DNA from 3 places in the Ornithinibacter aureus genome. Region 1 is predicted to be linked to each of the others. Evidence: predicted binding sites of a transcription regulator. Region 1 holds the regulator's gene; each other region holds the start of a gene.

Region 1 (10,418 bases):
CGTTGAGGACGTCGATGCTCACCGGCGCACCGCCGGCGCTTGGCGTTCGTCGTAGCGGCCGTAGGCGTCGACGATCGCCGCGACGAGCCGGTGGCGAACGACGTCGGATGCCGTGAGCTCGCAGAACGCGACGTCGTCGATGTCGGTGAGGATGTCGCGCACGACCCGCAGCCCGCTCGTCGCCGAGCTCGGCAGGTCGACCTGGGTGACGTCGCCGGTGACGACCATCTGGGAGCCGAACCCGAGGCGGGTGAGGAACATCTTCATCTGCTCGGCGGTGGTGTTCTGCGCCTCGTCGAGGATGATGAACGCGTCGTTGAGCGTGCGCCCACGCAGGTACCCCAGGGCCGCGACCTCGATGGTGCCCGAGGCCATCAGCCGCGGGATCGACTCGGGGTCGACCATGTCGTGCAGCGCGTCGTAGAGCGGTCGCAGGTAGGGGTCGATCTTGTCGTTGAGGGTGCCGGGCAGGAACCCGAGCCGCTCCCCCGCCTCGACGGCCGGGCGGGTGAGGATGATGCGGTTGACCTGCTTGGCCTGCAACGCCGCCACGGCCTTGGCCATCGCGAGGTAGGTCTTGCCGGTACCGGCCGGGCCGATGCCGAAGACGACGGTGTTGGAGTCGATCGCGTCGACGTAGCGCTTCTGGCCCAACGTCTTCGGCCGGATCGTGCGCCCGCGGCTGGAGACGATGTTCATCGTCAGCACATCGGCGGGGCGCTCGACGGTCTGGGCCCGCAGCATCGCGATCGAGCGCTCGACGGCGTCACCGCTGAGGGCCTGGCCGCCCTCGAGCACGTCGAGCAGCTCGTCGATGAGGCGCTCGACGAGCGCGACCTCGGCGCTCGGGCCGGAGACGTGGAACTCGTTGCCCCGCACGTGCAGGTCGACCCGCGGGAACTGGCGCTCCATGGTGCGCAGCAGTTCGTCGCGAGGACCCAGCAGGGCGACCATCGGCACGTCGGCGGGGACGACGACGGTGTGTTCGCGGACGTGGGGGTGGGTTTGCGGCTCAGTCATCGTGGGACAAGTGTACGAGGCCCTGACCCGGTGCAGCACCTGAGATTGCCGGTCACCCCGGAGGCCACGTCAGGGAACGCCCGCCGAGCACGTGCAGGTGGGCGTGGAACACGCTCTGCCCGGCGGCCTCTCCGGTGTTCGCGACCACCCGGTAGCCCGGCAACCCCTCGTCGTCCGCGACCTGCGCGGCGAGCGCCACGGCATCCGCGAGCTCCGCCGCAGACGCGGCGGCCAACCCCGCGAGGTCGGGCACGTGACGGCGCGGGACGACGAGCACGTGGGTCGGCGCGCCCGGCTCGATGTCGCGAAAGGCCAGGCTGTTCACGCTCTCGGCGACGACGGTCGCGGGGATCTGCCCCGCGACGATCCGGCAGAACAGGCAGCTCTCGGTCTCGCTCATGACGCCGAATCTAGGCCCCCGCGTCAACCGAACCAGCGCGCTGCGCGTCAACACCGCATGACAATGGCCAGCATGGGCGAGCACGGCAGTGCGCAGCGCTCGGCCGACGACGCCGTCACCGAGCTGTATGCCGTGCACTGGCAGCCGCTCGTCCGGCTCGCGTGGCTGCTCCTCCATGACGCCGGTGAGGCCGAGGAGGTCGTCCAGGACGCCTTCATCGCCCTGCACGCCCACTGGTCGGGCCTTCGCGACCCGTCGGCAGCGGCCGCGTACCTGCGACGGGCCGTGGTCAACCGCTCCCGGTCGGCCCTGCGTCACCGCGGGGTGGAGCAGCGGTGGGCGGCATCCGTGCGCGGCGGGCCGGAGGACCCGAACGCCCGCACCGGCGCGAGCGCCGAGGACTCGGCCGTGGCCGACCTCTCCCGGGAGTCCCTGCTGGCGGCCCTCAACCGGCTCCCCACCCGACAACGGGAGGTCCTGGTCCTGCGCTACTACCTCGACCTCGCCGAGGCCCAGATCGCCGACGCCCTGGAGATCTCCCCCGGCTCGGTCAAGACGCACGCGAGCCGGGGCCTGGCGGCCCTGCGCACCGGAACGGAGTGGACATGAGCACCGACGAGCGCCTGGCGCAGGCGCTGCGAGAGGCCCTGGACGAGCGCGCGGCCCGTCTCGAACCCGGCGACCGGCTCGAGGAGATCCTCCGGCGCAGCGACCCGGCGCGCCGTGGGCACTCGCTCCGGTGGTGGATGCCGCTCGCGGCCGCCGCCGCCGTGCTCGCCGTCGTCTCGGGCCTGTGGATCGGCCGCTTCGAGCGGCCCGAGCCGCTGCCCGGCGGCAGCGAGAGCCCACTCCCCACGGCATCCGCCTCGCCGACACCGTCGACCGGGCCGGCCACGGGGGTGCCCTCACCGTCGGCGAGCCCCACCCCCTCGTCGCCATCGCCGACCTCGCCGACGACCAGCGCGTCGCCCGTCGCCCTTCCGGTCTACTACCTGGCCCCGATCGGAGACGACGCCCGCGTCGCGCGGCTCTACCGCGAGTGGCTCACCGTGCCCGGCGTGACCCGCGAGAGCGACGACGCGGCGCGAGCGCGGGCGGCCGTGGGGCTGGCCATGACGGCGACCCCCGCCGGAACCGACGGCTACCTGCGCACCTGGGACGGCGTCGACCTCGTCGACCTGGCCGCCACCGACGACCGCATCACCATCACCCTGTCGGGCCCCGGCGGGAGCGGGTTCCCCGAGGACACCGAACGGGTCAGCGTGCAGCAGCTCGTGTGGACCGCCCAGGCGGCGGTCGGCCGCGGACAGATCCCCGTGCGCTTCGCGATCTCGGACGGGTCGACCGCGATGTTCGGCAGCCAGCCCGTCGATCGCACCTACAACCGGCCGGCCTCGCGCGACGAGTACTGGGAGGACCTCGCGCCGATCTGGGTCACCTCCCCCACCCGCGGGCAGGTGCTCCCGCCCGGCGAGGTCACCGTGACCGGCGAGGCCAGCGTCTTCGAGGCAACCGTGTCGTGGCAGCTGCTGCGCGAGGGGGCCCTCGTCGACGACGGGTTCACCAACGCCTCCATCGGCGCACCGGGCCGGGGGACCTACGAGATCGAGCTCGGCACGCTCTCACCGGGCGAGTACGCCATCCGGGTCTTCGAGACGAGCGCGGAGGACGGGACGACGGTCTCGGCCGAGACGACGATGCCGTTCACCGTGCGGTGACGGACGAGCGGGTCAGCGCCAGCGCGACATCGCGCTGAGCACGGCCAGGGCCGCGGGCCCGGCGCTCGACGAGCGGAGCACCGTGTTCCCCAGTCGCACCGGCACGGCGCCGGCGGTCTCGAAGGCCGCGAGCTCGTCGGGCGAGATGCCCCCTTCGGGGCCGACGACGACCACGACGTCACCCGATGCCGGGAGCGTCACCCCCGCGAGCGGCATCCGGGCGTCCTCGTGCAGCACGAACGCGGCTGCTGCAGAGGCGATTCGCGAACCCAGCTCAGCCGACGAGACCACCGGTGCGAGCACCGGGCGGCGGGTGCGGCGCGACTGCTTGGTCGCGGCGACGAGCACGGCATCCCACTTGCGCCAGGCCTTCTCGCCGCGCTCGGCCCGCCACTGGACGACGCTGCGCGAGGCCTGCCACGGCACAACCTCGTCGACACCGCACTCGGTGGCGGCCTCGATGGCCTGGTCGTCGCGGTCGTTCTTGGCGAGCGCCTGCACGAGCACCAGGCGCGGGCTGGGCTCGGGGTCGCTCGTCACCGAGACGACGCGAAGGTCCAGGGTCCCCGACCCGACCGACACCACCTCGGCCTCGATGCGCAGCCCGTCACCGTCGGTGAGCAGCAGGTGCTCACCGACCCGGGTGCGCCGAACTGTGGCGGCGTGCCGTCCCTCGGGGCCGTCGAGCACCACGACGTCGCCGACACCGCGACCGGCCAGGGCGTCGGTCGGCAGCAGGTGCAGCGGCAGCGTCACGCGGGTGGCCTGCCGGTCAGCGGGCCTTGAACGCGTCGCGCAGCTTGCCGAAGAGCGACCCGTCACCGGGGTTGGCGACCTTGCCCTCGGGGCGCTCCTCACCACGCAGCGCCGCGAGCTGGCGCAGCAGCGCCTCCTGCTCGGCGTCGATCCTGGTCGGGGTCTGCACCATGGCGTGCACGATGATGTCGCCGCGACCGGTGCCGCGCAGTTGGGTGACACCGAGCCCACGCAGCGTGATGGTGTCTCCGGACTGGGTGCCGCGGCGCACCTCCAGGGTCTGCGGCCCGTCGAAGGTCTCCATCACCAGCGACGCGCCGAGCGCGGCGGCGGTCATCGGCACCTCGACGGTGGCGTGCAGGTCGTTGCCGCGACGCTGGAACACGGGGTGTCGGTTGACGGCGACCTCGACGTACAGGTCACCGGCCGGGCCCGCTCCGTGGCCGACCTCGCCCTCACCGGCGAGCTGGATGCGGGTGCCCGTGTCGACCCCGGCCGGCACCTTGAGGGTCAGGGTGCGCCGGGTGCGCACCCTCCCGTCACCGGAGCACTCGTAGCAGGGGTTGGTGATGATCTGGCCGAAACCCTGGCAGGTCATGCAGGGGCGGGTCGTCATGACCTGCCCGAGGAAGCTGCGCTGCACCTGCTGCACCTCGCCGCGACCGCCGCAGACGTCACAGGTGCGGGTCGAGGTGCCCGGCTGCACGCCCGCGCCCTGGCAGGTGCCGCACCCGACGGCGGTGTCGATGGTGAGGTCCTTCTGGGCGCCGAACACGGCATCCCCGAGGTCGATGTCGAGGCGCACCAGGGCGTCCTGACCGCGGGTCGTGCGCGAGCGCGGGCCGCGACCCGGCGTGCCGGCCTGACCGCCGAAGAAGGCGTCCATGATGTCGCTGAACGAGAAGCCCTGACCGAACCCGGCCGCACCTGCCCCGTAGGGGTCGGCGCCCGCGTCGTAGGAGCGCTTCTTGTCGGCGTCGGACAGCACGTCGTAGGCCTGGGAGACCTTCTTGAACTGCTCCTCGGCCTCGGGGCCGGGGTTGACGTCGGGGTGCAGTCGCCGGGCGGCCCTGCGGTAGGCGCGCTTGATGTCCTCGGGGCTCGCGTCGCGGGCGACACCGAGGTCGGCGTAGTAGTCGTTCACGGGTGAAGGGTCCTTCGGGACGTGGTTGAGGCGGTGGATGCCGTGGGTGCAATTGGTGCGGTGCGTGCGGTGCTGGCAGGCCGGGGTGTCACTGCGCGAGGATCCGCGAGACGTAGGTGGCGACGGTGCGCACCGCAGCCATCGTCGTGGGGTAGTCCATCCTCGTCGGTCCGAGGACCCCGAGGCCGGCGACGAGGTCGGAGCCGGCACCGTAGCCGGTCGCGACCATCGAGGTGGTCTGCAACCCGGCATACGGGTTCTCGTGGCCGATGCGAACGGCCACCTGCTCCCCCTGCTCGGCGGCGGTGCCGAGCAGCTTGAGCAGGACGACGTGCTCCTCGAGCGCTTCGAGCACGGGGCCCAGGCTTGTCGTGAAGTCGGGGCCGACCCGGGCGAGGTTGGCGGTGCCGGCCAGCACGACCCGCTCCTCGCGCTCTTCGACGAAGGAGTCCTGCAGCGCGGTGCCGACGGCGCGCAGGAGGTCTCGCAGGCCCGGCTCGAGCTGCTCGGGCGCGGATGCGAGCTCGGCCGACGCCTCGGCCAGGGTGCGGCCCGCCGTGGCGCGGTTGAGCTCGGTGCGCAGCGTGGCGAGGGTGTCCTCGCCGACGGTGCTGCTGAGGTCGCGGCCGACGTCGACCACCCGCTGCTCGACGCGCCCAGTCGTCGTGATGAGCACGGCGAGCACCCGCTCACCCCCGAGCGGCACGAGCTCGATGTGGCGCACGCAGGAGCGCGCGAGCGAGGGGTACTGCACGACCGCGACCTGGTGCGTCAGTGACGACAGCAGGCGCACCGTGCGCTCGACGACGTCGTCGAGGTCGAGGGCGCCCTCAAGGAAGTGGGCGATGGCGCGCTGCTCGGCGCTGCTCATCGGCTTCACGGCCGAGAGCCGGTCGACGAAGAGGCGGTAGCCGGCATCCGTGGGCACGCGCCCGGCGCTCGTGTGGGGTGCGGCGATCAGGCCCTCGTCCTCGAGCGCCGCCATGTCGTTGCGCACGGTCGCGGCCGACACCCCGAGCTGGTGACGCTCGAGAAGGGCCTTCGACCCCACGGGTTCGGACGTCTGCACGTAGTCCTGCACGATGGCGCGCAGCACGCGCAACCGACGGTCCTCGTTCATGCCCACCTCCGGTCCTTCGCCTGGACAGCCCTTGGCACTCTCGCGCCACGAGTGCCAATCTTACCTCCGCGTGCGGGTAACCTCACCGCCGTGGTGGACAGGTATGGAAGCGACGTGCTCGGGGGCGACTGGCGACGACCGGCCCGTGGGCGCTCGGTCGAACTCGCTGCCGAACCCGGCACGGTCGTCGAGGACGTCGAGACCGGCTGGGTGGGCGCCGTCGTGCGCGTCGAGAAGGCGGGCGGCATCCACGTCGTCCACCTCGAGGACCGCCACGGGCGCACCCGCGGGTTCCGCCTCGGACCCGGGTTCCTCGTCGACGGGTCGCCGGTGACCCTCACCCCCCCGAAGGCGGCGGATGCCGCCCGCATGGCCGCCGCTCGCGCCGCCGCCTCCCGCACGGCAAGCGGATCGCGGGCCGTCACCGGGCAGCGCGCCAAGGTCGCGAGCGGCTCCCGGATCTTCGTCGAGGGCAAGCACGACGCCGAACTCGTCGAGAAGGTGTGGGGTGCCGACCTGCGGGTCGAGGGCGTCGTCGTCGAGATGCTCGACGGCGTCGACGACCTGGCCGGGGCGATCCATGACTTCGCGCCCACCGCGGGGCGTCGCATGGGCGTGCTCGTCGACCACCTCGTGCCGGGCACGAAGGAATGGCGGGTCGTGGAGCAGGCCCGGGCGGTCAAGCCCTACGCCGAGCACGTCCTCGTCGTCGGCCACCCCTACGTCGACGTCTGGCAGTCGGTGAAGCCCTCCCGGCTCGGGATGGACGCCTGGCCGGTCATCCCCCGGGGCACGTCGTGGAAGGTCGGCATCGCCGCGCATCTCGGGTGGCCGCACTCGACGCAGCGCGACCTCGCCATGGCCTGGCGGCAGATCCTGTCATCGGTGCAGACCTATGCTGATCTCGAGCCCGAACTGCTCGGACGCGTCGAGGAACTCATCGACTTCGTCACCGCGTCGTAGCGGCGGCCACCTGCCTGACACCACCGAGGGGACACACCATGAGCAGCACACCCGACCCGTTCCGCCCCGAGGACACCCCGCCACCTCCCCCGCCGCCGCAGCCCTACCCACCGCAGTACGGCGCACCGGCCGGCTACGGGGGCCCTGCCGGCTACGGCGGCCCTGCGCCGCTCACTCCCCAGGACGAGAAGAACTGGTCGCTCGGCGCCCACCTCGGCGTCCTGCTGGCCGGTTTCGTCGCGCCGCTCGTGATCTGGCTGGTCTACAAGGGGCGCGGGCCGTTCCTGGAGCACCACGCCAAGGAGTCGCTGAACTTCCAGATCACCGTCATGATCGCCCTCTTCGTGTCGAGCATCATGACCCTGCTCTTCGTCGGGATCTTCATGATCTTCGCGATCATTCCGTGGATGCTCGTCATGCCGATCATCGCCGCGGTCAAGGCGAGCAACGGTGAGTGGTACCGCTACCCGCTGACCCTTCGCCTCGTCAGCTGACGCTCCTGGTGGATGCGCCTCGGGGTCGGCCCTGACTCGACCCCGAGGCCCACCCTGACCCGGCCCCGGAACGGGGATCGACACGTCGCCGCGGGTGTTTCATGGGTACAGACCCACCCACAAGGAGCACCCCATGAGTGACACCACTCCCCGCACCGACGACCACCCCGTCGACCCGACGGCCCCCTTCGAGCCCGTCACCGACGCCGCCCCCACGACCGAGCAGACCGAGGTCGTGCCGGAGCTGCCGGCACCCGAGCACACGGAGTTCGTCCCCGCTGCTCCCGCACCGGCACCCGTCGCGCCGAGCGCCCATGAGGCTCAGCCGCAGGCGCAGGCCCAGCCGCAGTACCAGCAGCAGTCACCCCCGGCTCCCGGGTACGCGGTGGCCCCGGCCCCGATGAAGCCGACCGACGAGCGCACCGCTGGGATGGCGGCGCACGGCGTCACCCTGGCCGCGACGATCTTCTCGAGCGGCTTCCTCGGCTTCGTCTGTGCGCTGGTCATGTACCTGGTGTTCCGCGACCGCGGCCCCTTCGTCCGCAGCCACGCGGCGAACGCCCTCAACGTCCAGATCATGGCGGGCATCGTCATGCTGATCTCCCTGCCGCTGATGCTCGTGCTCGTCGGGTTCCTCACCTTCGGGGCAGCCGTCATCTGGGCGATCGTCATGCACATCATCGGCGCGGTGAAGGCGAACAACGGCGAGTGGTGGAGCCCGGCCCTCACCCCCCAGTTCGTCAAGTAGAGCCGGCGCTCACACCCCGAGAAGGCGACGCACGACGGCATCCGCGAGGAGCCGCCCGCGTCGAGTGAGCACCACCGTCCGCTCCGCCACGGCCGCTCGGCCGTCGACCAGCCCGTCAGCGACGAGGCCGGCGACGGCCGAGCGGCCGTTCGCGTCGAGCAGCGTGAGGGGCAGGCCCTCGCGCAGGCGCACCCGCAGCAGCACCTCCTCGTCGTGGCGCTGCTCCTCGGTCAGGCTCTCGCGACCGGCGGCCGGTGAGGTGCCCGCGGCGAGGCGGGCACCGTAGGTGCGGGGGTGCTTGACGTTCCACCAGCGCACCCCGCCGACGTGGCTGTGCGCGCCCGGCCCGACGCCCCACCAGGCGTCACCGCGCCAGTACCCCTCGTTGTGCCGGCAGCGCCCGGCCGGCGTGCGCGACCAGTTGCTCACCTCGTACCAGTCGAACCCCGCCGCCGAGAGGACGTCGTCGGCGAGCTCGTACTTGTCGGCCTCGTCGTCACCGTCGGGCATCGTCACCACACCGCGACGCACCTGCGCCGCGAGCTTCGTCCCGTCCTCGACGATCAGCGCGTACGCCGACACGTGGTCCGGCTCCAGCGCCACGGCGGCGTCGAGGCTGGCCCGCCAGTCGGTGAGGCTCTCGCCCGGGGTGCCGTAGATGAGGTCGACGCTCGTCGCCAGCCCGGCATCCTTGGCCGCCTCGACCGCGGTTGCGACCCGGGCTGGGTCGTGGGTGCGCTCGAGGGTGCGCAGCACGTGCGGCACCACCGACTGCATGCCGATCGACACCCGGGTGAACCCACCGGCAGCGAGCTCCGCGAGGTCGTCGGCGGTCACCGAGTCGGGGTTGGCCTCGGTGGTCACCTCGACGTCCGGTGACAGGCCGAAACGCGTCCGGATGCCGTCGACGCACCGCACGAGGTCAGCGGCGGGAAGCAGGGTGGGCGTGCCTCCCCCGACGAAGACAGTGTCGACCGGCCGGGCCTGGTCGCCGAGCACCCGGGCGGCGAGGTCGAGCTCGGCCAGGGCCTGGTCGGCGAAGGTCGCCATCGACGACCCCGGCCCGAGCTCACCGAGGGTGTAGGTGTTGAAGTCGCAGTAGCCGCACCGCACCGAGCAGTACGGCACGTGCACGTAGACGCCGAACCGGCCGTCCGCGAGCGTGGCCAGAGCCGGCTCGGGCAGGTCGCCGGACTCGGGCGCGGGGTCACCGTCGGGCAGTCGGGGCACGTCCTTATCCTCGCCCATGCGCCGCGGCCGTGCTGGCGCCGGTTAGGGTCGGCGCGTGAGCACGGACGTCCTCGTCGTCGGCGGAGGCCCCGCGGGCCGGGCGCTCGCCGGGGCGTGCGCGCGGGCCGGCCTGAGCACCGCCCTCGCCGACCCGCAGCTCGACCGCCCCTTCGCGGCGACGTACGGGTGCTGGGCGGACGAGCTGCCCGCCGGCATCCCCGAGTCGACGATCGCCGCCCGGGCGCGGGGTCGCGCCATCGCGGTCGGCACCCACGACCTCGGCTGGGAGTACGCCGTGTTCGACGTCGAGGCCCTGCGTGCCCACCTGGACGCGCAGCTGGCCGGGGTCGAGATGCACGCCTGCCGGGTCAGCGGGCCGGCCGGACCCGGACGGGTCGCGCTCGAGGGCGGGGGCACGCTCACGGCATCCGTCGTCGTCGACGCGGCGGGGCGGTGGCAGCCCCTGAACGGCACGGCCCGGCGGCGGCCCGGTGCCGGCGCGCCAGTCGCGGCCGAGCAGACCGCCTTCGGCGTCGTCGTGCCCGAGGAGGCGGCCGCGGCGCTGGTGCCCCCCGGGGAGGCGCTGTTCATGGACTGGCGCGCGGACCACGGCGAGCCCGGCTGGCCCACGTTCCTCTACGGCATCCCCGTCGGGCGTGGTGAGGTGCTGCTCGAGGAGACCTCGCTGGCCCGCCGTCCGGGGCTCCCCGTCCCCGTGCTGCGGCGCCGGCTGCTGGCCCGGCTCGCGCACCACGGCGTCGCGGTGCCGGACGGGGCCCGCACGGAGACCGTGCGCTTCCCCGTCGACCGGCCACGGCACGACGT
Region 2 (10,418 bases), 3.1 Mb from region 1:
GGCCTTGACGAGGTCCTCGTACTCGCCAGTGGCGGCGTTCAGGCCCTGGCCGGGCTCGAGGTCCTGGACCTTGGCGACGGCCACGTAGCCCTGCAGGCCCGCGTTCTCGGCGATCCAGCGCAGCGGCTCGGCCGCGGCCTTGCGCACGATGGCGGCACCGACGGCCTCGTCACCCTCGAGACCCAGCCCGTCGATGACCTTGACGGCCTGGATGAGGGCGGAGCCGCCACCGGCGACGATGCCCTCCTCGATGGCCGCGCGGGTCGCCGAGATGGCGTCCTCGATGCGGTGCTTCTTCTCCTTGAGCTCGACCTCGGTGTGGGCACCGACCTTGATGACGCAGACGCCACCGGCGAGCTTGGCGAGGCGCTCCTGGAGCTTCTCGCGGTCCCAGTCGGAGTCGGTGCGCTCGATCTCCTGCTTGATCTGGCTGACCCGACCCTCGACGTCCTCGTGGGCACCGGCGCCGTCGATGATGACGGTGGTGTCCTTGGTGACGACGACGCGGCGGGCCTGGCCCAGCGTCTCGAGGCTGACCTGGTCGAGCTTGAGGCCGACCTCCTCGGCGACGACCTGGCCACCGGTCAGCACGGCGATGTCCTGGAGCATGGCCTTGCGACGGTCACCGAAGCCGGGCGCCTTGACGGCGGCGACGTTGAAGGTGCCACGCATCTTGTTCACGACGAGCGTGGACAGGGCCTCACCGTCGATGTCCTCGGCGATGATGAGCAGCGGCTTGCCGGACTTCACGACCTTCTCGAGCACCGGGAGGATGTCGGCGATGGCCGAGATCTTGCCCTGGTTGATGAGCACGTAGGCGTCCTCGAGGACGGCCTCCATGCGCTCCGGGTCGGAGACGAAGTAGGGGCTGATGTAGCCCTTGTCGAACTGCATGCCCTCGGTGAACTCGAGCTCGGTGCTCGCGGTCGAGGACTCCTCGACGGTGATGACGCCGTCCTTGCCGACCTTGTCGAACGCGTCGGCGATCGTGGAGCCGATCTCCTTGTCCTGCGCGGAGAGCGAGGCGACCTGGGCGATCTCGTCCTTGGACTCGATCTCACGGGCGGTGTCGAGCAGCTCGGTGGAGACGGCCTCGACGGCCTTGTCCATGCCGCGCTTCAGGCCCGACGGGGACGCACCGGCCGCGACGTTGCGCAGGCCCTCGTGCACCATCGCCTGGGCGAGGACGGTCGCGGTCGTCGTGCCGTCACCGGCGACGTCGTTGGTCTTGGTGGCGACCTCCTTGGCGAGCTGGGCGCCGAGGTTCTCGTAGGAGTCCTCGAGCTCGATCTCGCGAGCGATGGTCACGCCGTCGTTCGTGATCGTCGGCGCACCCCACTTCTTGTCGATGACGACGTTGCGGCCCTTGGGGCCGAGCGTCACCTTGACGGCGTTCGCGAGGGCGTCGACGCCGCGCTCGAGCGACTTGCGGGCGGAGTCGTTGAACTCCAGTTCCTTGGCCATTGCTGTCCTTCGTGATCGGGATGCCGGGCGCGCTCGTCGCGCTGCCTGCGGCGGTTGGTCTGGTGGTCACCGTTACCGGACGCGCCCCGGTGGCACCCGGTGAGCGGGTGCGCACCGGGGCGCGGTCACGGCATACGAGTGCTGCGTCAGCCGACGATGGCGAGAACGTCGCGCGCGGAGAGGATGAGGTACTCCTCGCCGCCGCGCTTGATCTCGGTGCCGCCGTACTTGCTGTAGATGACGATGTCGCCGACGTTGACGTCGAGCGGGACGCGGTTGCCCTTGTCGTCGATGCGGCCGGGGCCAACTGCGAGGACCTCGCCCTCCTGGGGCTTCTCCTTCGCGGTGTCCGGGATGACAAGACCGGACGCGGTCGTCTGCTCGGCCTCGAGGCTCTTGATGACGATGCGGTCCTCGAGCGGCTTGATGGAAACCGACACGGTGTGCTCCTCCCCTGTGGGGTGAGTCGAAAGTGGACGGGACTGCGCGTTCCGGGGCCGCTTCGCCGTCGCGGGGGTCGAGGTGGACCCGGGGGTGCGCTGGCACTCACCGGGGGCGAGTGCCAATGAGGCAAATCTAGGTCGCCGATTAGCACTCGGTCAACTTGAGTGCCAACCGGCGGTCACGGAGGGCGAGGGACACGGCATCCGGTGGGCGGGATGGCAGGATCAGACCCCGTGGACGTCGGCACGGTGAGAGCCCTCGGGTCGCCCGAGGGTCGGGCGCTCCTGCGCTCGCTGCCGCCCTACGACGAGGCCGAGGTGATGCGCCTCGGCGACCGCCTGCGGCGCGAGGGCCACTCCCCCGACCTCGTCGCCACCCTGCTGACCCAGCACCGCCTCCAGGCACGGGCCGTGACCAAGTTCGGCGAGTTCGCCGACGAGATGCTCTTCACCCCCGACGGGCTCGAGCAGGCCTCGCGCCTCGAGGTCGCGGCCACCCACGCCGGGCGCTTCTACAACGCGAGCCTGGCGACCGTGCACGACCTCGGCTGCGGCATCGGGGCGGATGCCGTGGCGATGTCGGCGCTCGGCGTCACCGTGCAGGGGGTCGACATCGACCCGGTCACCGCGGCGATCGCCGACCACAACCTGCGCCCGTGGCCGGACTCGCGGGCCCGGGTCGGGCTGGCCGAGGAGTTCGAGGCACCGCGCGACCCCCTGCGGGCCCGGGTCGGCGTGTGGCTCGACCCCGCGCGGCGGGTGCCGGGGCACACCGGCCGCCACGGGCGGATCAAGCGGGTCTTCCGCCTCGACGAGATCCGCCCGACGTGGAAGTTCGTGCTCCAGGTCGCGACGGCCGTGCCTGCGACCGGGGCCAAGCTCTCCCCGTCGATGCCGCAGGATGCCATCCCGCTCGGCACCGAGGCGCAGTGGACGTCGTTCGCCGGTGAGGTGCTCGAGTGCGCCGTGTGGTGGGGGCCGCTGGCGCAGCGCCCGGGCCGCAGCGCCCGGATCCTGCGGGCCGGCCGGGCGCCGGTCGAGGTCGACGAGGCAGCCGCCGAGCCCGACCCACCGGTCGTGGAGTCACTGGCCTCGGTCGGTCCGTGGCTCTACGAACCCGACCGGGCGGTGACCCAGGCCGGGCTGCTCGGCGCCCTCACAGCGGCCACGCTCGGCAGCGAGGTCGACCGCGGCATCGGCTACGTGGTGTCGCAGGCGCAGGTCGACGTCGACTTCGCCCGCCGATACGCCGTGCTCGAGGCGATGCCGTTCACGGTGAAGTCCCTGCGGGCGTGGCTGCGCGAGCGGGGGGTGACCGGGCTGACGATCAAGAAACGCGGCATCCGCCTCGACGACGACGAGTTGCGCCGCCAGCTGCGGATCGGACGCAAGGCCGGCGACGGCGCCCAGGCCACGGTGATCCTGACCCGGGTGGCCGGGCAGCCGACGGTGCTCGTGGTCGACCCCGCTTGACCTCCTGCCCCGCAGGGTGGGGCCGCGTCAGGTGAGTTCGGGGTCGCGTTGCGCGCCCGGATGCCGTACTGCGGCGGCTCCGGCGGCAAGCGCGGCGTCCAGCCCCTCGGCGCGATCGGCGCCGCGGGCCAGCGCCGCGGCGAGCGCCCCGCAGAAGGCATCCCCCGCCCCGGTCGTGTCGACGACGTCGCTGGGGTCGACCCAGTGCGCCGGCGCCGTGACCCCGTCCCACGAGGCCCCGTTGGCACCGAAGGTCACGAGCAGCGAGCGAGGCTCGGCACCCGCCTCGGCCAGGGCCGCCATCTCGTGCTCGTTGGCGACCACGGGGTCGGCGAGGGCGACGATGTCGGGCGGGAGGGCGGCATACGGCGCGGTGTTGAGCACCACGCGCGCCCCGCGCCCGGCGGCACGACGCACCGCGGCGCACACGGCCAGCCGGTCGACCTCGAGCTGGAGCAGGAGCACGTCGCCAGGGCCGAGGGCATCGACTGCCGCGACCTCGAGATCAGCCACGTGGTCGTTGGCTCCGGGGATGACGACGATCGAGTTCTCGCCGCCGTCGGCCACCGTGACGATCGCCGTTCCGGTGGGCACCCCTGGGCACACGCGCACCCCGGCGACGTCCACGCCCAGGGCCTCGAGCCGGCGCCGGTAGGCAGCACCGCCGGCGTCGTCGCCGACACAGCCCACCATCGCCACCGACACGCCCGCCGCAGCAGCCGCCACCGCCTGGTTCGCGCCCTTGCCGCCGGCCAATCGCTGCAGGCCCTCACCGGCCACCGTCTCCCCCGGGTGCGGATGCCGTTCGACCCGCGTCACGAGGTCGACGTTGAGCGACCCGAGCACGAGCACCCGCCCGCTTCTCTGACCGCTCACGACGCCTCCCCCCGCACGGTGCGCACCCAGAGCTCGGCGATCCGCGGGCCGTCGATCGCCAGGCAGACGTCGACCTGCGCCGGCGCCAGTCCGTGCGGGTCGTGCACCAGGTGACCGTCCCAGTCGCGGCGGTCGACGACGGTGCGCCCGCGGGTCCAGGTGCCGGTGAGCTCGACCCGAACCGGCAGCCGCTGGGTCACCACCGCGTCGGGTTCGATGAGGATGCCGACCGCTCCCGCATCGCCGATCGTCGCCCCCGCGTTGGCGAACCGCCGGTGGTGGAAGGAGATCAGCCCGGCGGCGAGGTCGGCGACCGGGGTGCCGAGCGCGCGCAACCCGTCGACGTGGGTGTCGGTGACGAGCGGGTCGTAGAAGACGTCGAGGCCGTACATGGTCACCGGCACGTCGGCACTCGCGCAGGCGTCGAGGACGATCGCGGTGGCCTCGGGGTCGTGGAAGACGTTGAACTCCGCCGCCGCGGTGGCGTTGCTGATGTCGACCCCACCGCCCATGAACACCACCCGCCCGATGCGCGCGAACGCCTCGGGGTGAACGCGGGCGAGCAGGGCGAGGTTGGTCATCGGGGCGAGCGGCACGACGGTGACCGGCGTGCCGGCCTCGGCCGCGGCGGCGATGGTGTCGCGCAGGAGGTCCAGCGCGGGTCGCGAGTCGGGCGCGAGGGTCGGGGCCGGCATCCCGAGGTCGGCCATGCCGTCGGACCCGTGGACGTGCCGGGCGTCGACGGGGTCCTCGAGCAGCGGACGGGCGGCGCCGACCCCGACGGGCACGTCCCCGCGGCCGGCGGTCTCGAGCGCGGTGAGGGTGTTGCGCACGACGTCGGCGAGCGGCGCGTTGCCCCCGACGCAGGTCACGGCGCGCAGGTCCAGGGCGGGGTGGAGCGCTGCGAGCAGCAGGGCGCAGGCGTCGTCGACTCCGGTGTCGACGTCGAGGATCACGGGCAGGGGCGGCATGGGCTCGATCATGGCGCACGATCGAGTGAGCGCAACATGCCGTGCGCGTCGAGGCAACGCGGCGTGTTGCGCTCACTCGATGTCCCCCGAGGCCCGCCGGTCCGGGGCACTCACGTACCGTCGTCCCGTGACTTCTGCACCAGCACGGCGTTCCGGCGCCCTGGCTGCTGCCCTGACCTTGGTGCTCACCGGGTGCTCGGGCAGCCCGTCCCCGGGGGCGGACTCAACCGCCTCGTCGCCACCGGCCACCTCGTCGGCGACGCCGAGCGCGAGCGTGAGCGCCACGCCCACGGCGAGCGCGACGGCATCCGCATCGCCCGCCGCGTGCGTGGCGGCGACCGTCGAGTCAATGACGGCGCAGCAGCGGCTCGGCCAGCTGCTCATGGTCGGCTTCGACACCAATGCCCCGCTGGACTCGCTCGATGACCTGATCGCCGGCGAGCACGTGGGCAACGTCATCTACCTCGGCGGGTGGGACGGCGCGCCGAAGGTGACCCGCACGTCCACGCACCTGCAGGCTCTGGTCTCGCCGGAGGCCACCGGCGGGGTGGGGCTGCTCATCGCGGCCGACCAGGAGGGCGGCGTCGTGCACCAGCTGCGCGGCGAGGGGTTCACCCGCCCACCGACGGCGTCGGAGCAGGCGAAGATGTCCCCCGCCGAGCTGACTCGTGAGGCAACCGGCTGGGCGAAGGAGATCAAGGCCGCCGGGGTCAACGTCAACCTCGCCCCGGTGACCGACACCGTGCCTAAGGAGATCGGCAAGGCCAACGAGCCGATCGGGCGCTGGGGCCGGCAGTACGGCTCGACGCCCAAGGCTGTGTCGCGGTCGGCGACGGCGTTCCTCGAGGGGATGCTCGAGGGTGGCGTCGAGGCCACGGTCAAGCACTTCCCGGGGCTCGGGCGGGTGCGCAACAACACCGACTTCTCGGCCACCGGCATCACCGACACGGTGGCCACCACGGACGACCCGTTCCTCCAGCCTTTCGCCGACGGCATCGAGGCCGGCGCGGGCTTGGTGATGATGGCATCGGCCCGCTACCCCAAGCTCGACAAGGCCAACCCGGCGATGTTCTCGGAGAAGATCGTCACCGGGCTGCTGCGCGAGCAGATGGGGTACGACGGTGTCGTCATCACCGACGACGTCAACGCGCAGGCGCTGGATGCCGTGCCGGTCGGTGACCGGGCGGTGCGGCACATCGGCGCCGGCGGCGACATCGTGCTGACGGGTGCGGCACCCGATGCCGACGAGATGCTCGAGGCGCTGGCCGCGGAGTCGGCGGCGGATGCCGGTTTCGCAGAGAAGGTCGACGCCTCGGTCGAGCGGGTGCTCACCCTCAAGGAGCGGATGGGCCTGCTCCCCTGCTCGACCACGAAGCCCTGACCCGGCCCTCGGGGGAGGCGCCGACGACGAACCGCACGATCTGGCCGCGTCTCTGCGCCCACTGAGGGCGCGCCACTTCGTCCACGTAGGTCTACTCCGGGTGCGGCCTGCTTCAGGGTCTTGCCGAAGAGTACGAGCGCTATCTCGGTGGACGACGCGACCTGACTCATGCTTGGGGTGGCAACGAGGCAGCCTGCAGCGTCCACACGACTCGCCGACGTCACGGCCGATGCTGTTGTCAGACTGGGTTGACACCCGGGTCGTTGTCAGAGCAGGATGACACTCATGGACCTCGGGCAGGTGGAAGCTGCGGCATCGACCGAAAGTCCCAGTGATGGATTGCGGATGGTTCTGGCCCTGCACCGACTGGCCGACAGGTTGGAGGACCTGCACGTCGCCCGCGCGCGGGAGCAGGGGATGTCTTGGGCAGACATCGCGGTCGAGCTGCAAGTGACCCGCCAGACGGTCCACAAGAAGCACAGCCGCCCACGGGGACGACGGAGATGGAGCAACGATGCTGATGTATGACGACTCGTTCGTCGCGGCGATGACAGCGACCACGGACGAGGCCACCGCCTTGGGGGCACGGATTTACGGCTCGGAGCACGTCCTGCTCGGGCTGCTGGTAGCCCACGACCACGTGACCCAACATGTCGTGGACATGTTCCCCGGCCTCACCGCGCCGGCGGTGCGCGAGGCTGTGCGCGCTGCCCTGGACGACGCCCCGCACCTGGCTCGACTCGGACTCACCCTCCCCGCCGCCTCCGCAACGGCACCTTCTGACGGGGCGGCCAGGGGCACGCGGCCACGCGCCAAGCACACCCCAGAGTTGCAGTCGGCGCTGAACCAGGCGACGGCCAAGTGGGCCCACCTGCGCCGCATCGGGGCCTTGCCCAAGGAGCGGAAGGTGAGCAGCGCGGTGCTGTGGCTCGGGGTGCTCGAACCCTCTGCCCGCGGGCGGCGACTGCTGCATGCGATGGAGATCGACCCGGACGGCGTGCGAGCCGGGGTCCTGTCCGCCATCGTGCCGACAGGTGATGCAGTCCCCACGTGGCCCACTGAGGCGCCCGTCGGTCCGGCCACCCGCTTCACCCATTGGGTGTTCGGCCACTTGAACCTTCCTCGGTGAAGAGCGGTCCGCCCCCAGGAGCGAAACCGCCCGAGCGGCCTTCCGTCACCAAGCCAAAACCCATAGCCGTCACGTGGGGTCATCGGCGTACCTGATCGCTGGCGCACACCTCCAGCGCCGCTGCACGCACCTGTCCCACTTCGCCGCGAGAAGGTCTGGAAGGGTGCGGTCCCAGCGGCAAGGGAGTCCAGGTCTCCTTGGCTTCACGGGTTCCGGGCAGCCCTTGCCGGGAGGTGCTCGACAACGACCGGCCCCGGCGTCCAAGTGATTCCGTGGATCGAGCACAGCGGCGCAAATGGGTCGACTGCCCGCTGCCAAGCGACCGAAAGGCTGGCCGAGATCTCCGCTGCCTCGTCCGGGGATGCCCGGGCGGCCAACCGGCGCAACGCGTCCACGTCAGTGAGCTTGGCCGTGACCTTCCAGGTTGCCGTCCCGTGATCGACGGAGTCGCCCTTGACCTCGCTCTCCACCGACAGGATCCGCAGGGCGTCGGCGTCGAGCGCCTCATCCAGTCCCTCGGTGGGCCAGATCAGCCAGGCCAGCGCATCGAAGACGTCATCAACGGGCACCTCATCCGGTGACGCACCCTCGCCGTCCTCGACGCCCAGGTCCGCGCCTGGCAGGGAGAGCACGAAGCCCTCGTTCGCCCGCGCCGCGGCTTGCAGGGCCCAAGCGTCGGTGATCGCGACCTCGGCGGTGGCGGTCAGGACCCACACCTCTCGGTTCCTCCCGCGCTGCGGCCCTTGGGAAGAGACCTGCGGCTCGCAGTCGGGCACCTCAAAGAGGCCAGGCTGGTCGGCATCCATGCCGACCGACCCTATGCCCGTCAGCCCACATCCGATGTCCGGCGACCAGGGTCGCCGGAGCGATCGTGCGTCACTTCGCCGCGAGACGCGCGAGAGCGTCTGGCGGCCTGTCGACGTGCGATGAGCTGACTGGAGCGAGCCGGGCGCGGTCGCTAGTGTCGCGTCGGTGACCGGTCCATTCTCGTCGGGGTTCGACTCTGTCCCCGGCCAGCGCGCCGAGTTCGGCGAGCTGGCCCGCCAGTCGGGCCGCATGCTCAACGAACTGAGCTTTGCTCAGATCGCCGGGGCGGAGAACCTGTTCACCAAGGCGATGCGAGCGCTCGCCTCTGGGGAGGCCGACCGTGCGGAGCAGCTGATCCAGCGTGCCGCACACATGGCCTACGACGCGCGCGAAGCGGGGTCCCCGGGCGTGCGGGCCGCGACCTTGCTGGTCTACTCCCTCATCAGCGACCAGTTCGAGGCCTGCGAGGTCGATGACATGTCCTGGCTTGACGTGGCCATCGATGTGCATCCAAACCTGGACCCGACGGGTCGTGCCCAGGTAGCGTCGGTGGTTCACGGATTCGTCCTGCAAGGGGAGTTCTTCGACGTTTCCGCAGTCGAGAAGCGACGAATCCACCAGACCTTCGGTGATGCCCCCCTCGAGCCTGAACTGGGCGACGGGCCGAACTCAACGCTCGAGCAGCGGCACGACATCATCAGGTCCCTGGTCATGGCCGCCCTGGCACTGAGGGACGCCTACGCCGCAATCGCAGACGAACGGGGTACCAGAGCCTGAGCCGACGCCCGACCCAGGTCAGAGCGATCTGGCTCCCAATCGCCCGCGTCATACCGCCGCGAGCTTGCCAGGTCAGACAGTCCAGCCCCTTCTGCGTTAGGGCGTTCGGGTCACGGGGGCACCCGCTCGAATCGCCCGCGGGATCTCCGCCACCTCGTCAACAACCGTCCCGAGACGATCCACCAGATCCGACGGAGCGGGGGAGTCGATCATGACGGAGTACCGAATGCCGGTGGAGGACCACTCCTCGTCGAAGCCGCCGTCTGCTTCGACCGCTATGCCGTCCACCACGACGCCGAGCCGCCGCGCCTCACGGTAGGTGTCGTTCAAGACGCACAATGCCACAGACAGGTGAAGCACCTGGGCGCCGTTGGAAGCCTGTGAGACGGTCACTCCCTCGTCGGTCCACTGATGGCCAAGGGCGACGCCTGAAGAGGCGCGCATGGTGCCTGCCGTGGCGCGCACCCCGAATGGAGACAGTTCCATGCCGCGAGTGTGCCGAAGAAGCCGGCTGGCGACTAGGGCGTGTCTCCATAAGTTGAGCGTGGTCGTCGGTGATTGTTGGGCCCATGTCTCGAACCCGAGTGTTGACCGACGCGCAGTGGGAACTGATCTCGCCGCTGATGCCGTCTTCGGATGGCAAGCAGGGCAAGCCTTTTCGTGATCATCGGCAGGTGGTCGAGGGGATCATCTACCGGTACCGCACCGGGATCGCCTGGCGTGACGTGCCGGCGGAGTTCGGTCCGTGGCAGACGGTGTGGAAGCGGCAACCGTCGCTTGGCTGGGGACGGCACCTGGGACCGGGTCCTGGCCGAGTTGCTGGCCGACGCGGATGCTGCCGGGCTGATCGACTGGCAGGTCAGCGTGGACTCCACCGTCACCCGTGCGCATCAGCACGGCACGAACCTGCCCCGAGCGCAGCAGGTCACAGGGGGACCTACCGAACTACAAGAATCTGGGCGAGGAGCCGCCTGACCACGCCGTCGGCCGCTCCCGTGGAGGCTTGTCGACCAAGATCCACCAGCTGTGCGACGGCAACGGCCGGCCGCTGGTGGTGCGGCTCGGGCCGGGGCAGGGCAGCGACTCGCGGATGTTCT
Region 3 (10,418 bases), 2.8 Mb from region 1:
GTCGCGACGTGCGGCACGACGAACTTCGGGGTCATCGACGACCTGGCATCGGTGGCCGAGGTGTGTCGCGAGTACGGCATCTGGTTCCATGTCGACGGTGCCTACGGCGGGGCCGGCCTGGCCGCGCCCTCGGTGCGGGGCCTGTACGCCGGGATCGAGCACTGCGATTCCTTCATCGTCGACCCGCACAAGTGGCTGTTCGCACCGTTCGACTGCTGCGCCCTGCTGTATCGGGAGCCGTCGCTGGCGCGGGCGGCCCATACCCAGAAGGCGGGGTACCTCGACGTCCTCACCGACGCCCCCGACTGGAACCCCACGGACTACTCGGTGGGCCTGACCCGTCGGGCCCGTGGCCTGCCGTTCTGGTTCTCGCTGGTCGTCAACGGCAGCGACGCCTACGAGGCGGCCATCGAGCACACCCTGGATGTCGCGCGGTTCGCCGAGGCGGAGGTGCTGCGCCGCCCCGACCTCGAGCTGGTGCGCAAGCGCGACCTGTCCGTCGTCGTCTTCCGCCGGCTCGGCTGGGAGCCCGCGGACTACGCCGCGTGGTCGGACCGGATGCTGGCCGAGGAGTTCGCCTTCGTGGTGCCGACGAGCCACGACGGGGAGACCTTGGCGCGCTTCGCGATCGTCAACCCGGAGACCAGCGAGGACGACATCACCGCGATCCTCGACACCATGGTGTAGCCGACCGAGCCTGACTGGACTGCTTCCCCCGCCCGCCCGTCCCGCAACTTTCTCGCCCGATGCCGGAAGGTTCAGGTTCGCACCAGAACATTCCCAAACGGAGCAGAACCTTCCGGTGCGAGGATCCGCACACGCCTGCTGGTTGCCGGTCTGGTGGCGCCCTGGCGGGGTTCGTGTGGCTCGTGTGACGGGTGCGGCTGGGGTGTCGTGACCGGGCCCGTGCCCGGTGGCCCGACGCGCGGAACGGCGGCCCGAGCGAATGACAGGCGTGTGATTTCCCGGCTACAGTGGGCGCTCACGCACGGTCAGCAACGAAGGGTCGAGGAACACACGTGAGCGCCGCCTCCGAACAGCTCAGCACCGACGCGCCCGCGGCCGGGCTCACCGAGCGCGACCGCGAGATCATCGCCTTTGAACGTCAGTGGTGGAAGTACGCGGGCTCGAAGGAGACCGCCATCAAGGAGCTGTTCGACATGAGCTCCACCCGGTACTACCAGGTGCTCAACTCCCTCATCGACCACCCCGGCGCCCTCGAGCACGACCCGATGCTCATCAAGCGGCTTCGTCGCCTGCGCGCCAGCCGCCAGCGCGCGCGCTCTGCCCGGCGCCTCGGCATGGAGCCCTGAGCCCCAGCCCCAAGAACCAGCGACGCCCGTCCGTGAGGGAAGCCGGACGGGCGTTGCTGTACCTGCGGTGACCTATTGGTCGATGTGGGTACGCCTCTGGTGGGCGAGCTGTACCTGTGGTGACCCATTGGTCGATGTGGATACGTGACGTTGCGGCAGGTTGGGTCTGGGGTTGGGTGTGGGCCTGGGCCAGGGTCTGGGCCCGAGTTGAGGTCAGTCCTCGCCCGGGTCCGGGAAGTCCACCGGCCATCCCTTGGCGGCCAACCGGTCGCGCACGCGCCGCAGGTCGTCCGGCGTGGCCTCGGAGTGGGTGAGGTCCGCGATGGCCGCCGCGATGTCGTCCGGGCTGGCCGGGGCGATGGACGCCCGGCGCAGGGCCTTGGCGACCTTCTTGACCTCGCCCCGTGTCAGGCGTCGCTCGAGCAGGGCGAACAGGGGGACGTAGTCGTGCTCGGGCACCCCGGAGGGGTAGCCCTCACGCAGCCACGCGACGATGCGGCCCAGGTAGGAGCCGGGCTCGGTGTCGTCCTCGTCGTCGAGGTCGTCACCGGGCGGGTTGCCGAGCGGCCACCCGCCCATGACCAGTCGGGCGGCGACCCTGCGCAGGTCGCTCTGCGGCAGTGGCGCCTTCGGGGCGCTCCCGGATGCCGCGTGGTCGGCGCTCAGTGCCCCGCCGGCGACCAGCGCCAGCGCGACCGACAGCGTGCGGGCGGACCCGATGCGCTGACGCAGCAGCGCGAGCAGGGGGGCGGCATCCTCTTCCGGGACGCCGTCGGGGTAGGCCTCGGCGAGGTACCGGAGGGCTTGGCTGTTCGTGTCGACCATGGCGTGGGTGGACTCCGCTTTCGTTACTTGTCGACGATCGTCGGCAGGATGCCGTCGCCGCTGAAGCTCACCGTCTTGCCGAAGCCGGAGGCGGCGATCATGGTGATGCCGAGCGCGACGGCCCCGACGATCACGGCCAACAGCACGCCGGCGACGGCTCGGCCGAGCACGGTGTGGTGGACGGTGGTGTGGCCGCTGGCGTCCTCGGTCACCGTGCTTCCGGTGACGAGGGCGCGCATCGCGAGCGCGTAGACCACGGGGAGGCCGGCGCCGAAGATCAGGCCGGCCATGAGGACACTGGCCGCGCCCTGGAGTGCAAGTTCGATGCTGCGCATTGCTGGGTCCTTTCGGTCAGTGGCTCTTGGTGCGGTGGGTCGTGGTGCCGGCGGGGTCCTCGGGCGTCTCGGGTGCCGGCGGGAACTTGTCGAGCAGGTCGTCGGGGGTGTCCCACTCGTCGTTGACGTTGTGGGCGCCGACGTCGTCCTGCTTGGACCGCCAGAACATGTACGCCGAGGCCATGCAGAGCACGATGAACACGACGACCGAGCCGAGCGCTCCACCGATGCTGTGCCCGAGCCACCACGTGAGTGCTCCGCCCAGGGCTGCCAGGGGGAAGGTGGTCGCCCACGCGGTGACCATGCGCCCGGCGGTGTTCCAGCGCACGTGGGTGCCTCGGCCGAGCCCTCCGCCGAGGACGGATCCGGTGGCGACGTGGGTCGTGGAGAGGGCGAAGCCGAGGTGGCTCGCAGCGAGCAGGGTGGCTGCGGTGGCGCCGTCGCTGGCCATGCCCTGGCGAGGAGTGATGTCGACCAGACCCTTGCCGAGGGTGCGGATGATGCGCCAGCCGCCCAGGTAGGTGCCGGCGGCGATTGCCAGGGCGGCGCTCACCTTGACCCACCACGGGACCGAGGAGGTGTCGGTCCAGTGGCCGCTCGCGAGCAGGGCCAGGGTCATGACGCCCATGGTCTTCTGCGCGTCGTTGGTGCCGTGCGCGAGGGAGACCAGCGACGCGCTGCCGATCTGGCCCCAGCGGAAGGTGCCTTCACCGAGCTTGTGCACGATCGAGTTGGTGATGCGGTGGACGAGCCAGCACCCGATGAAGGCGACGATCAGGGCGATCACGGGGGACAGGAAGCTCGGCAGCAGGACCTTGCCGACGACGCCGTCGAGCTTGGTGCCGTCGCCGGTCCACTTCACCCCGGACAGCCCGTAGGCGGCCGCCGCGGCTCCCGTGAGCCCACCCAGCAGGGCGTGCGACGAACTCGACGGCAAGCCCAGCAGCCAGGTGAACAGGTTCCAGATGATGCCGCCCACGAGACCGCACAGGATGACGAGCAGCAGCCCCTGGCCGCCGTCGGAGAGGAACTCCTCCTTGGGTGCGCCGGACTTGTCCTGGATGTTGATGACGGCGTTGGACACCGTCAGCGCCACCTCGACGGAGAGAAAGGCACCGACGAGGTTGAGGATGGCCGCCAGGGCCACCGCCACCTTCGGCTTCAGCGCCCCGGTCGAGATGGAGGCGGCCATGGCATTGGCCGTGTCATGAAAGCCGTTCGTGAAGTCGAAGGCCAGTGCTGTCACGATGACGAGCACGAGAGTGAGGGTCGCAGCGTCCACGATCCTTCAGTCTGGTCCTGAAACCTCGAGTTCGCCAAGCGGAGGGGTGTTGTTCACCTCTCGTTCATCATCGCTCGTGGCACCTGCCGTCGCACGCGGTGACAGGATGCGCCGATGAGTGACCTGGACTGGAGCACGGTGGACGGGCTCGCCGCCATCCGCGAGCACCTCGCGGCCCGGATCGAGGGGTGGCGCCAGCCGGTGGCGTACGCCGTCGGTCTGAGCCCCGCGTCGTCCTCGCCGGAGTGGGACTTCGCCCACGTCAACACCCCTGGCGGGCGGCACGGGCTGCCCGCGGTGGTGCTCGCGACGATCCTCGGTCACGACGGCTCGACCGCCTCGCTCCCGGTGACGGCGCACCAGCTGGCCGCGGCCGTCGAGTCGCTGGCCCCCGCGCAGGCCTGCACGGAGGTCGAGCACCCCAACCTCGCGGCCTGGCGCGCGGCGCTGGCCGACCTCGAGGGCAATCCGGCTCGGGAGGCGGTGGCCGTCTTCGTGGCCGACCTCGACGACCCGGTGACCTCCGAGGCCGACGGGTCGATGCGTGCGACGTTCGAAGGCCACGCCCCCGCGCTCTGAACGCCGACGCGGCAGGGGACGAAACGGCATCCTCGGTCGTTGGGACTCCCGGCCGGATGCGTGCGGAGCTCCCGCGCGTGATCGACGGGCCCGTGGACGTCGGAGGTAGCCCGTGCTCGACACGCTCACCGCGCTCGTCGAGGCTGGTGCCGCCGCGGCGTGGGTGCTGCCCGTGGTGCTGCTCGTGGCCGTGTTCGACGCCCTGGTCCCGCCGGTGCCGAGTGAGGGGATCGTCGTCGCCCTGGCGGCTGTCGCCGTCGCCGGTGACGGGCCGAACCTGATGGCGCTCGCGGTGGCAGCCGGCGTCGGGGCCTTCCTCGGTGACTCCCTGACCTACGTCGTCGGTCGGCGGTTCGGTCCGCAGCGTCTGCACCGGATCACCCGGCCTTCCGCTCAGCGAGCCCTGAGCCGGGCTTCGGACACGCTCGACCGGCGCGGTGCCGTCGTCATCCTCTCGGCGCGCTACGTCCCGCTCGGCCGGGTGGCCGTGAACCTCACCGCGGGGGCGACCGGGTTCCCGCCCCGTCGTTTCGTCGGCTTGGCGGCAGTGGCCGCGACGACCTGGGCCGCCTGGTCGGTCGGGGTGGGTGCCCTGGCCGGCCACTGGCTCGAGGGCAACCCGCTGCTCGGATCGGTCCTGGGCGTGGTGGCGGCCCTGCTGCTCGGCCTCGGCATCGACCGGGTCGCCCGGCGCGCCAGCGGGTGGGGCCGGATGCCGTCCGCGGTCGTCGCGCGCACCTGACCTCCCGGGTCGCCCGGCAGGGAGGGTGTCGGTCACCGTGGCCCGCCTGAGGGCGGCCCGGCGTTTGCACTCTCATGGGGAGAGTGCCAATAATGGCGTTAGCACTCTCACCATGAGAGTGACAATCCTGACCGGTCCGGTGAGGGTGGGGTGCCCCGGCGCGTGAGCTGACGGCATCCGACTCGTCCGTCGCGGGCACCGCCCGGTCTCCACCTTCGATTCGCGTGGAGGAACCACCCGAATGGCCAAGATCATCGCTTTTGATGAAGAGGCGCGCCGCGGTCTCGAGCGGGGCATGAACGTGCTCGCCGACGCCGTCAGGGTCACCCTGGGGCCCAAGGGCCGCAACGTCGTGCTCGAGAAGAAGTGGGGCGCCCCCACGATCACCAACGACGGCGTCTCGATCGCCAAGGAGATCGAGCTCGACGACCCGTACGAGAAGATCGGCGCCGAGCTCGTCAAGGAGGTCGCCAAGAAGACCGACGACGTCGCCGGTGACGGCACGACGACGGCGACCGTCCTCGCCCAGGCGCTCGTGCGCGAGGGCCTGCGCAACGTCGCCGCCGGGGCCAACCCGATGGCGCTCAAGCGCGGCATCGAGAAGGCCGTCGCGGCCGTCTCCGACGAGCTGCTCGCCGCCGCCAAGGACGTCGAGACCAAGGAGCAGATCGCCGCGACCGCGTCGATCAGCGCCGCTGACCCCCTGATCGGCGAGATGATCGCCGAGGCCATGGACAAGGTCGGCAAGGAAGGCGTCATCACCGTCGAGGAGAGCAACACCTTCGGCCTCGAGCTCGAGCTCACCGAGGGCATGCGCTTCGACAAGGGCTACATCAGCCACTACTTCGTCACCGACACCGAGCGCATGGAGGCCGTGCTCGAGGACCCCTACGTCCTCATCGCGAACTCCAAGATCGGGTCGATCAAGGACCTGCTCCCGCTCCTGGAGAAGGTCATGCAGTCGGGCAAGCCGCTGCTCATCATCTCCGAGGACGTCGAGGGCGAGGCCCTGTCCACGCTCGTCGTGAACAAGATCCGTGGCACCTTCAAGTCGGTCGCCGTCAAGGCCCCCGGCTTCGGTGACCGCCGCAAGGCCATGCTCGGCGACATCGCCATCCTCACCGGTGGCCAGGTCATCTCCGAGGAGGTCGGCCTCAAGCTCGACACCGCCGAGCTCGACCTGCTCGGTCGCGCCCGCAAGGTCGTCGTCACCAAGGACGAGACGACCATCGTCGAGGGTGCCGGGGACGAGGAGCAGATCGCCGGTCGGGTCAACCAGATCCGTGCCGAGATCGAGAAGTCGGACTCCGACTACGACCGCGAGAAGCTCCAGGAGCGCCTCGCCAAGCTCGCCGGCGGCGTCGCCGTCATCAAGGCGGGCGCGGCCACCGAGGTCGAGCTCAAGGAGCGCAAGCACCGCATCGAGGATGCCGTGCGCAACGCCAAGGCCGCCGTCGAGGAGGGCATCGTCGCCGGTGGTGGCGTCGCCCTCATCCAGGCCGGCAAGGCCGCCTTCGCCAAGCTCGCGCTCGAAGGTGAGGAGGCGACCGGTGCGAACATCGTGCGCGTCGCCATCGAGGCCCCGCTCAAGCAGATCGCGATCAACGCCGGTCTCGAGGGTGGAGTCGTCGCGGAGAAGGTCGGCAACCTCGACTCCGGTTGGGGCCTGAACGCCGCGACCGGCGAGTACGTCGACCTCATCGCCGCGGGCATCATCGACCCGGCCAAGGTCACGCGCTCGGCGCTGATGAACGCTGCGTCGATCGCCGCGCTGTTCCTCACCACCGAGGCCGTCATCGCTGACAAGCCGGAGAAGAACCCGCCGGCCATGCCCGGCGGCGACGACATGGGCGGCATGGGTTTCTGACCCGAGCCACCCAGGTCTCACCGCACGAGGGCGGTCCCCACAGCGGGGCCGCCCTCGTGGCATGTCCGTCAGGTCATGCGCAGGCCGCGGCCCTGGTCGACCGGGGTCCGCGCCCGCAGCAGCAACCGCACCGCAGTGCCCAGCCACAGGGCGGCCAGGGCCACCGCGACCACCAGGCTCGAGGTCGTCGGCAGCTCGTCACGGCCGAGGAGGAGCAGGGGCACGCCCAGCACGCCGAAGGAGACCACGGCCAGCGCCCTGTCGGCGGCGCCCCAGCGCCGCGAGAGCAGCACGAGCACACAGCCGATCAGCCACGGCAGCGGTGCGAACGCCGAGGTCGCCGGCACGAGCGCCAGGACGACCGATGCCGCGAGCAGCGTGATCGTCACGACCTCCAGCCACGGGGGCCCGGTCACCGGGGCGCCGAACGGGTCGGGTGCGAGGTACTCGATCTCGGGAGCCACCGCCTGGCCGCTGGCCTCGGCGACGAGGTCGGCAGGATCCCCGAGGTCGGCGAGCACCTGGCGAACCGCGGCCTCCGAGCGGGGGGTGGTGCCGACGGCATCCGCGAGGTACTCGTCGATGCTCGTGCGCAGCTCGGCCCGCCGCTCCGCCGGCAGCGCCGACGCCTCGGTGTCGAGTCGGGCGAGCCACTCGTCGACCGCCGGGTGGTTCGGGGTCGTCATGTCCGCGCGCCTGCCATGGCGAACACGGTAGTCGCCACGTAGACGCCGTGCGCTCAGCAACCATTCAGGGGGTGCCCAGCATCTGGTGGGAAAGGCGAGGCAGGATCGACCCATGACCACGGCCACCGCCACTGACCCGCTCGTCCTCGGACCCCTGCTGCGCTACGTCGACGAGTCGTCGGCGACGATCTGGGTTCGCACGGCGGATCCCGCGCTGGTCACCGTCGAGCGGGCCGGGCACGTCTGGAGTGCCCCGACCTTCGCCGTCCACGGCTCTCACTTCGCGCTCGTCGTGCTCGACGGGCTCGAGCCCGGCAGCGACGACGCGTACGAGGTGCGCCTCGACGGCATCCCCGTCTGGCCACGCGAGGGGATGCCGCCGAGCCGGGTTCGCACGCTGGACCCGGCCCGCGAACCGCGGCTGGCCTTCGGCACCTGCCGCACGACCGGGAGCCACGACGAGGTGGGCAACCGGGCCCACGGGGTCGATGCGCTGCGTTCCTTCGCGATCGCCCTGAGGGACGACCCGACGACGCACTGGCCCGACCTGCTCCTGCTGCTCGGTGACCAGGTGTACGCGGACACCACCCCGCACCCCGAGCTCGAGGAGTTCATGGCGTCGCGGCGCGACCTGTCGCTGCCACCCGGGGACGAGATCAAGGACTTCGTCGAGTACGCCGAGCTGTACCGGCTCGCGTGGAGCGACGACGTCGTGCGCTGGGTGCTGTCGACGGTGCCCTCGGCGATGATGTTCGACGACCACGACATCCGCGACGACTGGAACACCTCGTGGTCCTGGCGCCGCGAGATCCGGGCCACGACGTGGTGGCAGGAACGCATCGTCGCCGGGCTCGGGGCCTACTGGGTGCACCAGCACATCGGCAACCTCTCGCCGGCCGAGCTCGCCGACGAGGAGGTGTGGCGCCACGTGAGCGCGCACGCGGCATCCGGGGAGGCCGGTGAGCTCGACCTCTCGGACGTGCTGGATGCCGTGGCCGCCCGGGCGGACGAGGAACCGTCGACCTACCGCTGGAGCTACGCCCGAGCCCTCGGGGACTGCGCCCTCGTCGTCGTCGACTCGCGCGCGGCTCGTGAACTGCGCCCCGACGGCCGCTCGATGCTCGACGCCGACGAGATGCGCTGGCTCGACGGGGTGATGCGCGGTGGGGTGCGCCACCTGTTCATCGGCACCTCGCTGCCGTTCCTCCTGCCGCCCGGTCTGCACGACTTCGAGGCGATGAACGAGGCGATGGCGCAGGGGTCGCACGGGCGACGGGTGGCCAGGGCTGCCGAGCGCGTTCGCCGACGCATCGACCTCGAGCACTGGGCGGCCTTCAACGAGGGGTTCGACGAGGTGTTCGAGATGGTCATGGCGGTCGCCCGTGGTGAGCGGGGCGCGGCGCCGCAGACCGTGACCTTCCTGTCGGGGGACGTGCACAACTCCTACCTGGCCCAGGTGAGCGACCCGCGGCGTCTTGGCGCCTCGTCGCGGATCGTGCAGGCGGTGTGCTCCCCGATCCGCAACCCCATGCCGCGGGGTGTGCGAGTCGTCATGTCGCTGTTCGCCCGCTCGCTCGTGCGCCCGATGCGGTTCATCGCCGCCCGGTCGCGGCGGGTGCCCAACCCGGCGTACCCGTGGACGATCACCGACGGGCCGTGGTTCGACAACAACCTCGCCCTCGTGACCGTCGGCGAGGGGGCGCTGGAGCTGTCGTGGGTGACCGGGGTCGTCGCTGATGACGTGGACCATCCGGCGTTGCAGACCGTGTATGCCGCCCGCATCACGCCGTTGGTGCCGTCACCACGGTTGGTCGAGGGTCTGTCTAAGGTTTGACAGCCAGCGCGGAACACGGTGGGCCTCGCCTACCGTTGGGCGGGCAGTGGGTGCGCGTGTGCGCCCTCCTGATCCCCTGCCGGGTTTCGTGCCGGCCACGCTGACAAGGACTGCCATGACCCTCGCCGAAACCACCGCCCGCGAGACGACGCCGCGCCTGGCCGCCGCCCGGGTCGAGGGGCTGAGCAAGGTGTACGGCTCGGGGGAGACCCGGGTCGTCGCGCTCGATGACGTGACCCTGGACCTGTACGCGGGGGAGTTCACCGCGATCATGGGCAAGTCGGGGTCGGGGAAGTCCACGCTGATGCACTGTGCGGCAGGGTTGGACGAGGCGAGCGCCGGGCACGTCTTCGTCGGGGACGTCGACCTCACGACGCTCAAGGAGCGGGCGCTCACCGAGCTGCGGCGCGACCGCATCGGGTTCGTGTTCCAGGCCTTCAACCTCGTGCCCACGCTCACCGCCCGCGAGAACATCGTGCTCCCGGCGGCCATCGCCGGACGCGAGCCGGATGCCGCGTGGTTCGACGAGGTCGTCGACACCGTCGGGTTGCGCGACCGACTCGGGCACCGCCCGAGCGAGATGTCCGGGGGCCAGCAGCAGCGCGTCGCCTGCGCCCGCGCGCTCGTCGGGCGGCCCGACATCGTCTTTGCCGACGAGCCCACCGGCAACCTCGACTCCACGTCGGGCGCCGAGGTCCTGGGCTTCCTGCGGCGGGTCGTCGACACCCACGGCCAGACCGTGGTCATGGTGACGCACGACCCCGGCGCGGCCAGCTGGACCGACCGGGTCGTCTTCCTCGCCGACGGCAAGGTGGTCGACGAGCTGCGCGAGCCGACCCCCGAGCTGGTCCTGGAGAAGATGGCCGCCCTCGGTCGGCCGGTCGGGGCCTGACCCGTGCTCAAGGCCACCTGGCGCAATGTCTTCGCGCACAAGGTGCGGCTGTTCCTCAGCGCC

What was found. Region 1 encodes HrcA, which represses chaperone genes, less so after heat shock. Its sites were predicted from a motif close to TTNGCACTCGNNNNNNNCGAGTGCNAA; they were not measured.
Region 2: groES (co-chaperone GroES) is a predicted target of HrcA. The motif match lies at 2,053-2,079, and genes of this name have one in related genera.
Region 3: groL (chaperonin GroEL) is a predicted target of HrcA. The motif match lies at 5,140-5,166, and genes of this name have one in related genera.

The regions. Positions count from the first base shown of each region.
Region 1 is NZ_VMSB01000001.1:169,677-180,094, reverse strand. Features, by position in the region: gene ybeY (rRNA maturation RNase YbeY) at 1-22, opposite strand, end outside; gene C8E84_RS00885 (PhoH family protein) at 19-1,020, opposite strand; gene C8E84_RS00880 (HIT domain-containing protein) at 1,073-1,420, opposite strand; gene C8E84_RS00875 (SigE family RNA polymerase sigma factor) at 1,493-2,029, shown strand; gene C8E84_RS00870 (Gmad2 immunoglobulin-like domain-containing protein) at 2,026-3,138, shown strand; gene C8E84_RS00865 (16S rRNA (uracil(1498)-N(3))-methyltransferase) at 3,151-3,894, opposite strand; gene dnaJ (molecular chaperone DnaJ) at 3,911-5,038, opposite strand; gene hrcA (heat-inducible transcriptional repressor HrcA) at 5,127-6,158, opposite strand; gene C8E84_RS00850 (DUF3097 domain-containing protein) at 6,249-7,121, shown strand; gene C8E84_RS00845 (DUF4870 domain-containing protein) at 7,160-7,615, shown strand; gene C8E84_RS17970 (DUF4870 domain-containing protein) at 7,749-8,363, shown strand; gene hemW (radical SAM family heme chaperone HemW) at 8,373-9,611, opposite strand; gene C8E84_RS00830 (lycopene cyclase family protein) at 9,649-10,418, shown strand, end outside.
Region 2 is NZ_VMSB01000001.1:3,220,673-3,231,090, reverse strand. Features, by position in the region: gene groL (chaperonin GroEL) at 1-1,464, opposite strand, end outside; gene groES (co-chaperone GroES) at 1,611-1,904, opposite strand; gene C8E84_RS15460 (class I SAM-dependent methyltransferase) at 2,124-3,380, shown strand; gene C8E84_RS15455 (PfkB family carbohydrate kinase) at 3,408-4,256, opposite strand; gene C8E84_RS15450 (nucleoside hydrolase) at 4,253-5,227, opposite strand; gene C8E84_RS18245 (hypothetical protein) at 5,300-5,611, opposite strand; gene C8E84_RS15445 (glycoside hydrolase family 3 N-terminal domain-containing protein) at 5,577-6,608, shown strand; gene C8E84_RS15440 (helix-turn-helix domain-containing protein) at 6,894-7,136, shown strand; gene C8E84_RS15435 (Clp protease N-terminal domain-containing protein) at 7,129-7,737, shown strand; gene C8E84_RS15430 (hypothetical protein) at 7,941-8,543, opposite strand; gene C8E84_RS15425 (hypothetical protein) at 8,794-9,321, shown strand; gene C8E84_RS15420 (OsmC family protein) at 9,418-9,807, opposite strand; partial or broken gene C8E84_RS15415 (IS5 family transposase) at 9,891-10,418, shown strand, end outside.
Region 3 is NZ_VMSB01000001.1:2,969,899-2,980,316, forward strand. Features, by position in the region: gene C8E84_RS14165 (pyridoxal phosphate-dependent decarboxylase family protein) at 1-687, shown strand, start outside; gene napA (nucleoid-associated protein NapA) at 975-1,313, shown strand; gene C8E84_RS17890 (DUF3349 domain-containing protein) at 1,527-2,138, opposite strand; gene C8E84_RS14180 (hypothetical protein) at 2,162-2,473, opposite strand; gene C8E84_RS14185 (inorganic phosphate transporter) at 2,490-3,755, opposite strand; gene C8E84_RS14190 (hypothetical protein) at 3,870-4,334, shown strand; gene C8E84_RS14195 (DedA family protein) at 4,447-5,076, shown strand; gene groL (chaperonin GroEL) at 5,318-6,943, shown strand; gene C8E84_RS14205 (HAAS signaling domain-containing protein) at 7,012-7,629, opposite strand; gene C8E84_RS14210 (alkaline phosphatase D family protein) at 7,742-9,463, shown strand; gene C8E84_RS14215 (ABC transporter ATP-binding protein) at 9,579-10,355, shown strand; gene C8E84_RS14220 (ABC transporter permease) at 10,359-10,418, shown strand, end outside.